2 regions of the Jeotgalibacillus sp. JSM ZJ347 genome follow, and region 1 is predicted to be linked to the other one. Evidence: predicted binding sites of a transcription regulator. Region 1 holds the regulator's gene; the other holds the start of a gene.
The links. The regulator LexA, encoded in region 1, represses DNA repair genes until DNA is damaged. The targets are predictions, from matches to a motif close to CGAACATATGTTCG.
Positions count from the first base shown of each region.

Region 1 (4,332 bases):
TTTAGTAAGAGTATCTTCTTTTGATTTTTTTGACAGTTCATTTATTCTTTTAATTTTATCTTCAGATAACATGTCTTTCACCCTTTCTTTCAGGTAAGCTTCTATGTATGTTAAAAGAAAGGTTTAAGTTTGACAAGTAATTTGTTTACGTTATCTCTGATTCCATATACTCAACATACCTTCTATGAACAGTTGCTTTAGACACAGGGTGTCCAAGACCTCTTAATACAGATGCAATTTCCTGAAATGTTAGCCCATTCCCTCTCAGCCTGACGATCTCATCGACTGGTATTTCAATCTTTTCCCTACCTTCTTTGTTTCCACGGTTCTTCAGATTTCTATGCGGTTTGAAGCCCTGCTCTACAGCACGCCTCATTCCTCTTTTAATTTTCAGGTTATGGAGTTTCCGCTGATGCTCTTCCACCATACTCACAATTTGAAGAATCATTGAATCTGATTCAGACAGCTGAAGTTCCCCATCATGTGCAATGGTGAATATCTTCACACCTTCTTTTTGCAATGTATGTAAAAGTGCAATTTTAGCGTTTCCTCTTCCGATCCGCGTCTCATCCTGAATTAAAAGACCTTCAGCATTAAACTCCCGAACCTGCTCCAGCAGCTCAAATACACCTTCACGATCCAGATCAAATCCACTTTCCTTTTTACTAATAATCGAAACTACCTGATAGTTCATTTTATCGGCAAGGGCAATCAGTTCCTCTTCCTGCCGTGTAAGTGAAGTTTCCTGAGTTTCTTTTTCTGTACTGACTCTGCAGTAAATAATTACTTTCAACACGTTCACTCCTTAATTCCGTTCAGATGCCAGGTGAATCGCGTCTTCACTGAATTTAAAAGCTTCCTCGGGTACCGGAAGCTTCAGCTGTTCCCCTGTGACAATTTTATGGGAAGATAGCCCATTATATTCAGTTACCCATTCAATAAACCCTTCCGGGGACATCGAAGTATGACTTGAGTATTCTTCAGCATACGCCCAGAGAGTATCTCCTTTTTGAACAGTTATTTCTGCATAGGTTGCATCACTGTTCGCTGTGTTCGTAAAGACAAGAAATAAGCTGAAAAAAAGTGCAGTCACCACGAATAGAATAACAAATGAATATTTCCTCCACAATCCTGTCATAATTAACCGCCTCCATCGAATATGTGTTCGCTTTTGTTAACTTGAGTATAATACGAACATTTGTTTTGGTCAACACAAAAACTCGAACTTATGTTTGTATTTTTAAAATCGCTATGCTATAATTTAGAAAAGTTTCAAACTGAAAAGAGGTGCTGCAGTGTGAAGAAATTATCAAAACGACAGCTTGATATATTAAACTTCATTAAACGCGAAGTTCAGGATAAAGGTTATCCACCATCTGTTCGTGAAATAGGTCTTGCTGTTGGGCTGGCATCAAGTTCTACAGTACATGGTCATCTTGCGAGACTGGAAAGCAAAGGGTTAATCAGAAGGGATCCAACAAAGCCAAGAGCGATTGAAGTGATCTCTCTTGAAGAAGAAAAAATCCCTACTCAGCGTGTAATAAACGTTCCGCTTGTTGGTAAAGTTACTGCCGGATCACCTATTACTGCTATTGAAAATGTAGAGGAATACTTCCCTCTTCCCGAGAGACTTGCCTCATCGGATGATGCCGTGTTCATGTTAGAGATCATGGGAGATTCTATGATAGAAGCCGGAATTTTAGACGGAGATCTCGTCATCGTAAAACAACAAAATACTGCGAATAACGGAGACATTGTTGTAGCAATGACAGATGAAGATGAAGCAACGGTAAAACGTTTCTTTAAAGAGAAAGATTATGTAAGACTACAGCCTGAGAATTCTTCTATGGCACCTATTATTTTAAGTAACGTTTCAATACTTGGAAAAGTAGTAGGCGTTTACAGACAGGTTCATTAAAAAAGCAGAACGCATTGACAAATTTGTCAATGCGTTCTGCTTTTTTAATGATGCCTGATCTAAACATCTTAATCTATTCATCAAGCACTTTTTTAATATAAGAGGAAACTTCCCCCGAGATCTCTATTGGTAGCATATGTCCCCCGGAATCGAACATATGCGTATTACATGTTCGTATTTTATCACCTGCCTTTTCAAGCAGCTTATACGGATCATAAATAACTTCATCTCTTCCAACTGCAACGTAGACAGGCATCATTAACGTATCCAGTTCAGCTGCTTTAAACAGTTTCGGTGGTGTCATTACATACTCCCAGCTGACATGCTTCTGTCCAAGGTAATAAAGGTTAAACAGCCGCTTATGCTCTTCCGTTTTCTCCCTGGTCAGCCAGCTGCAGAAATGATTTTTAATGACGGTCTCATTTGGAATCATGTTCGTTAATAACAATCTGGAATAGAAAGAGACATTCATTCTTTTTATTGAAGCAGCAGGAGATAATATAATTAGAGATTTCACTCTATCCGGCTTTAAAATGGCGTAATTAAGTGCGTGCCATCCACCATTGGAATGGCCGATCATCGTTACATTCGCTATGTTTAGAGCATCTATTAGCTCTGTTATCCAATCAACATAATCTTCCCGTTCATTTAAATGTTCCTTTGTGTTGCTGTTATTAAACTCTCCTAATACATCGACAAAGTAAAGCAGATAGTCTTCCGCTAAGTTTTCAGCACATCCATACCATTCTGCAGAACTGAAACCAAACGCATGAAAAAAGATGAGCGGTTCTTTTTGCCGATTTCCGCATTCCAGAACTGAAACGTCTCCAAACTTAGTTGTAATCTTATTATCTTTATATGGTATCTTCCATAACTTCATGACCTCTTTATATGCGGATTGATACTGATTATATCCCTCTATTGATTTAAATCCTTTATATGATTCAGCCATTATCATCCCCCCTTACCGTTTATATACCCAGCTTTTTCATTATTGTACTGCTAAATAGAAAAAACCTCTGAAGCAAAGTTGCTTCAGAGGTTTGATTGATTAATACATTTCTAAATACTGTTCTCTCTCCCATGGGTGAACCTGCGTACGGAACATATCCCATTCGATTTCTTTAGCTTCAACGAAATGCTCAAAGATATGTTCTCCAAGTCCGTCGATGATAACCTGATCGTTCTTAAGTTCTTCAAGCGCTGCAAAAAGAGTACCTGGAAGATCTTTGATACCTGCTGCTTCACGCTCAGCTTTATCCATTACATAGATATTTCTATCAATTGATTCTGGTGGTGTCAGACCATTTTTAATTCCATCAAGACCCGCTTTAAGCATAACGGCCATTGCAAGATATGGGTTTGCAGATGGATCTACTGAACGCACTTCCACACGTGTACTCATTCCACGTGAAGCCGGGATTCTGACTAGCGGGCTACGGTTTCTTGCAGACCATGCAATGTAGCAAGGTGCTTCATAACCCGGTACAAGACGCTTGTAAGAGTTTACAGTAGGGTTTGTCACAGCTGTAAACCCTGATGCGTGCTTAAGCACACCAGCCATGAATTGCTTCATTGTTTCACTTAGCTGCTGATCAGCATTTTCATCAAAGAATGAGTTCTTGCCATCCTTAAATAATGACATGTTAAAGTGCATTCCAGAACCATTCACACCAAATAATGGCTTAGGCATAAATGTAGCGTGTAATCCGTGCTTTCTTGCAATTGTTTTAACTACAAGCTTAAACGTCTGGATATCATCACAAGCTGAAATTGCATCAGCATATTTGAAATCGATCTCGTGCTGACCTGGTGCTACTTCATGGTGAGAAGCTTCGATTTCAAAGCCCATTTTTTCAAGTTCAATTACGATATCACGACGGCAGTTTTCACCAAGATCCGTCGGCGCTAAGTCAAAGTATCCACCTTTATCATTTAATTCAAGCGTTGGCTCACCGTTAACATCCAGCTTGAAAAGGAAAAATTCAGGCTCAGGTCCTAGGTTAAAATCAGTAAATCCTAACTCTTCCATTTCTTCAAGCACACGCTTCAGGTTATTACGCGGATCTCCTGAAAAAGGTGTACCATCCGGGTTGTAAATATCACAGATCAGTCGTGCAACTTTTCCATCACCAGCAGTCCAAGGGAATACAACCCATGAATCAAGATCCGGGAACAGATACATATCAGATTCTTCAATACGAACAAACCCTTCGATTGAAGATCCGTCAAACATCATTTTATTATCAAGTGCTTTTTCTAACTGGCTTACAGGAATTTCAACGTTTTTGATTGTACCAAGGATATCAGTGAATTGAAGTCTGATAAAGTTTACATTTTGTTCCTTTGCCATTTTCATAATGTCTTCTCTTGAATACGTGCTCATTTGTGATTCCTCCTGTTTTTTATGTAAT
Region 1 covers NZ_JBISEN010000001.1:662,981-667,312, forward strand. The annotation lists gene ACH6CZ_RS03460 (DUF896 domain-containing protein) at 1-72, opposite strand, end outside; gene ACH6CZ_RS03465 (YneB family resolvase-like protein) at 146-793, opposite strand; gene yneA (cell division suppressor protein YneA) at 806-1,138, opposite strand; gene lexA (transcriptional repressor LexA) at 1,298-1,918, shown strand; gene ACH6CZ_RS03480 (alpha/beta fold hydrolase) at 1,992-2,870, opposite strand; gene glnA (type I glutamate--ammonia ligase) at 2,970-4,304, opposite strand.

Region 2 (4,332 bases), on a different contig from region 1:
CAATTAACAGTCGTTCATGATCTGCCAAAAGCAATCCTAAAAACAACCGGCACACAGGTAGCCTGGCTTGGCGTCTTATCAGCGACTGTTGCAGCAGGTTCACTTTGGGCACCGTATCTGATCTACGGTGCATTCGGGATTGCCTTTGCCGGCAGACTGTTCATTCTGCTCAAAACACGCATTGTCTGCAGAAAGTCAGGCTATCACTTCCTGAACGGAGACAAAGGCGTCATCATCATTGACGTACTGCCCGGCACACCCGCTGCAAAAATGGGGCTCCTGCGCGGTGAAAGGGTGCACAAAGTCAACGGCATTGCAGTTAAAAACGAACGTGAATTTTATGAAGCAGTGCAGAAAAACCGCGCACACTGCAAACTCGAAGTCTACAACCACGCCGGCGAAATCCGCTACACGCAGGCTGCCTTATACGAAGGACAGCACCATCAGCTCGGCCTGATCTTAATTGAAGACCGGAATCGTGAAACAGCCTGAGGAATCGGGCTGTTTTTTTATGTGTTCGGGGGTCTGGATAAGAGGTGATTAAATGACACTCAAAGATGATCGAAATAAAACAAACTGCCACCTGTCTATATCTTTTAGCAAAAATTTCGCATACTATGTATTGTACATTCAACACGGTCAATGCTACGATTAGCTAAAAATAACGGGGTGAGCTTATGGGAATTCATCATTATTTTAAAAGTTTATCGGATATGGAAAAGCTTTATCGTTGTCCCGGTAAGTTTAAATATAACGAGCACACAGTGGCGGCTCATTCATTTAAAGTAACGAAGATTGCCCAGTTCCTCGGCACAGTGGAAGAACATCATGGGAAAATGGTGAACTGGAAAAACCTTTACGAGAAAGCATTAAATCATGACTATCCTGAGATTTTTACAGGAGATATCAAAACACCTGTGAAGTATGCTTCGTCTGAATTAAACCGTCTGTTCAGTGAAGTGGAAGAGGAAATGGCGCACCGGTTTGTGCAGGCGGAATTCCCGGAAGAATACCAGTCGATCTACCTTGCACGATTTAAGGAAGGTAAGGATCGCTCGCTTGAAGGAAATATTTTATCCGTCGCTGATAAAATTGACCTTTTGTATGAATCGTTCGGTGAAATTCAAAAAGGGAATCCGGAGCCAATTTTCCTGGAGATCTATCAGGAGGCTTTATCGACCATTTTGAAATTCAGGGAAATGACAAGTGTGGCGTTCTTCCTTGAAAAAGTGCTGCCTGACATGCTTGCTGAAAAGTTCATCCCTCACTCAGAACTGAGTAAAATTACGGAAAATCTTATTGCAGCATCAAAATGAGTTCAGTATGATGGAATCGTGAGGTGATGAAATGGGCACAAAAATTCTGATGGCCATCTTTCTTCCGGCATTATTAGTTATTCTTTTTACGCGAATCACATACAGCCGAACGATCGCAATGCTGCTGACCATTGCACTGATTGCCGGTTCGTCTTATAAAGGCTACACCGGCAGCTGGTATGTCATTATTGTAGACGCAGCTTCTCTGACATTCGGACTCTGGTATGTAAACCGATACATGAAGAAATACACAGAAAAACAGCGCGGAATCGCATAGATTCGGCGCTGTTTTTCTGTGTGACTCTGAATAGCCGCTGATCTGCGCTTTAGGCTAGTTGTCGTTGTTTTAGTGCGGGATGTAGCAATTTTGCTCCAGGTTGTAGTGATACACCCGGGAACTTGTAGCAATTTCAGGGAAACTTGTAGCAATCCCACTCACGTCTGGTAGCAATCTGCTTCAAACCGGATCAAAAACCATTTTAAGAATGTATGTTCGCTTTTTGCTGTTATTTTTTATCTCATGGTGGTAAACTAGTTGAGACAATTAATTTGCCTAAAACCCTGTTTCGTTTCATCATAAAGGGTATGAATATAGAAGAAGGTTTTTTTCGGAATGATTTTAGGAGGCGTTGAATAAATGGTGCAGGAATTTGATTTACAGTCAAAATATCAGCCGGCGGGGGATCAGCCTGCTGCAATTAAGAAGCTTGTAGAGGGTGTTGAAAAGAAGAAACGGCATCAGACACTGCTTGGTGCGACAGGTACAGGGAAGACCTTTACGGTTTCAAACGTTGTACAGGAAGTCAAAAGGCCAACGCTGGTCATTGCCCATAACAAAACGCTTGCCGGACAGCTTTACAGTGAGTTTAAAGAGTTTTTTCCAAATAATGCTGTCGAATATTTCGTCAGTTATTACGATTATTATCAGCCTGAAGCTTATGTGCCTCAGACAGATACATTTATAGAAAAAGATGCAAGCATCAATGATGAAATTGATAAGCTGCGTCACTCAGCGACATCTTCACTATTTGAGCGCGATGATGTCATCATTATTTCATCCGTTTCATGCATTTATGGTTTAGGGTCGCCAGAAGAATATAAAGAGCTTGTTGTTTCACTGAGAGTCGGCATGGAAATTGAGCGTAACCAGCTGCTTAGAAGACTTGTTGATATACAGTATGAGCGAAATGATATTGCCTTTACCCGAGGGACCTTCCGGGTGCGCGGCGATGTGGTTGAAATTTTCCCGGCTAAAAATGATGAGCACTGTATACGAGTGGAGTTTTTCGGAGATGAAATAGACCGGATCAGAATGGTGGATGCATTAACCGGTGAGATTCTCGGTGATCGCGATCACGTAGCTGTGTTCCCGGCATCCCACTTCGTTACGCGTGAAGAAAAAATGCGTGTTGCGATTGAGAATATTGAAAAAGAGCTTGAGGAACAATTGAAAATCCTTAAAGAAGAAGACAAGCTGCTTGAAGCACAGCGACTTGAACAGCGTACGCGTTATGATCTTGAGATGATGAGAGAAATGGGCTTCTGTTCAGGGATCGAGAACTATTCAAGACACCTGACACTGCGAGAAGCAGGCGCTACGCCTTATACACTACTCGATTATTTCCCGGATGATTTCCTGCTTGTGATTGATGAGTCACACGTGACACTGCCACAGGTCCGCGGGATGTATAACGGAGACCAGGCGCGTAAAAAAGTTCTGGTGGATCACGGTTTCCGTCTGCCTTCAGCGATGGATAACCGCCCACTGAAATTTGAGGAATTTGAAAAGCACGTGCATAATGCGATTTATGTATCAGCTACACCGGGTCCATATGAAATGGAACATACAGATGAAATGGTCGAACAGATTATCCGCCCGACCGGTTTGCTTGATCCAACCGTTGAAATTCGTCCGAGTGAAGGCCAGATTGATGACCTGCTCGGTGAAATTCAGGACCGGATCGCGAAAAATGAACGGACGCTGATTACCACACTGACGAAGAAAATGTCTGAGGATCTGACTGATTATCTGAAAGAAATCGGCATTAAGGTGCAGTATCTCCATTCAGAAGTGAAGACGCTTGAGCGGATTGAGATTATCAGGGATCTGCGGATTGGTAAATATGATGTACTGATCGGAATCAACCTTTTAAGAGAAGGGCTGGATATTCCTGAAGTATCACTAATTACGATTTTAGATGCAGATAAAGAAGGCTTCCTGCGTTCTGACCGGTCACTGATCCAGACAATTGGACGTGCTGCCCGTAACTCAAATGGACACGTTATTTTATATGCAGATAAAATCACAGACTCCATGCAGCGGGCGATGGATGAAACAGCCCGCAGACGTGAGAAGCAGATTGCCTATAACGAAGAACACGGTATTACGCCGGTTACGATTAATAAAGAGATCCGTGATGTCATCAGGGCTACTCATGCTGTTGAAGAAGCAGAAGAATATGTATCTCCTGCTGAACAGATGAAGAAAATGTCTAAGAAGGAACGCGGAAAAGTCATTGAGTCAATGGAAATTGAAATGAAGGAAGCAGCACGTGCGCTTGATTTTGAAAAAGCGGCTGAGCTGCGCGACCTCATTTTAGAACTGAAAGCGGAAGGATGACCTGACGATGGGTAAAGATCAGATTATTATACAGGGCGCAAGAGCCCATAATCTTAAGAATGTTGATATCAAGATTCCGCGTGACAAACTCGTTGTGATGACCGGTCTTTCAGGATCAGGTAAGTCATCGCTCGCGTTTGACACGATTTATGCGGAAGGGCAGAGAAGATACGTTGAATCGCTCTCTGCTTATGCAAGGCAGTTCCTTGGTCAGATGGATAAGCCGGATGTGGATACAATTGAAGGATTATCACCGGCCATTTCTATCGATCAGAAGACAACGAGCCGAAACCCGCGTTCAACTGTCGGAACTGTAACGGAGATTTATGATTATTTACGGCTGTTATTCGCGCGAATCGGAAGACCCGTCTGTCCTGATCATGGAATTGAAATTAC
Region 2 covers NZ_JBISEN010000002.1:915,689-920,020, forward strand. The annotation lists gene ACH6CZ_RS10065 (PDZ domain-containing protein) at 1-492, shown strand, start outside; gene ACH6CZ_RS10070 (HD domain-containing protein) at 678-1,316, shown strand; gene ACH6CZ_RS10075 (CsbA family protein) at 1,348-1,593, shown strand; gene uvrB (excinuclease ABC subunit UvrB) at 1,954-3,936, shown strand; gene uvrA (excinuclease ABC subunit UvrA) at 3,944-4,332, shown strand, end outside.
Region 2: a site for LexA is predicted at 1,799-1,812, ahead of uvrB (excinuclease ABC subunit UvrB). Genes of this name have one in related genera too.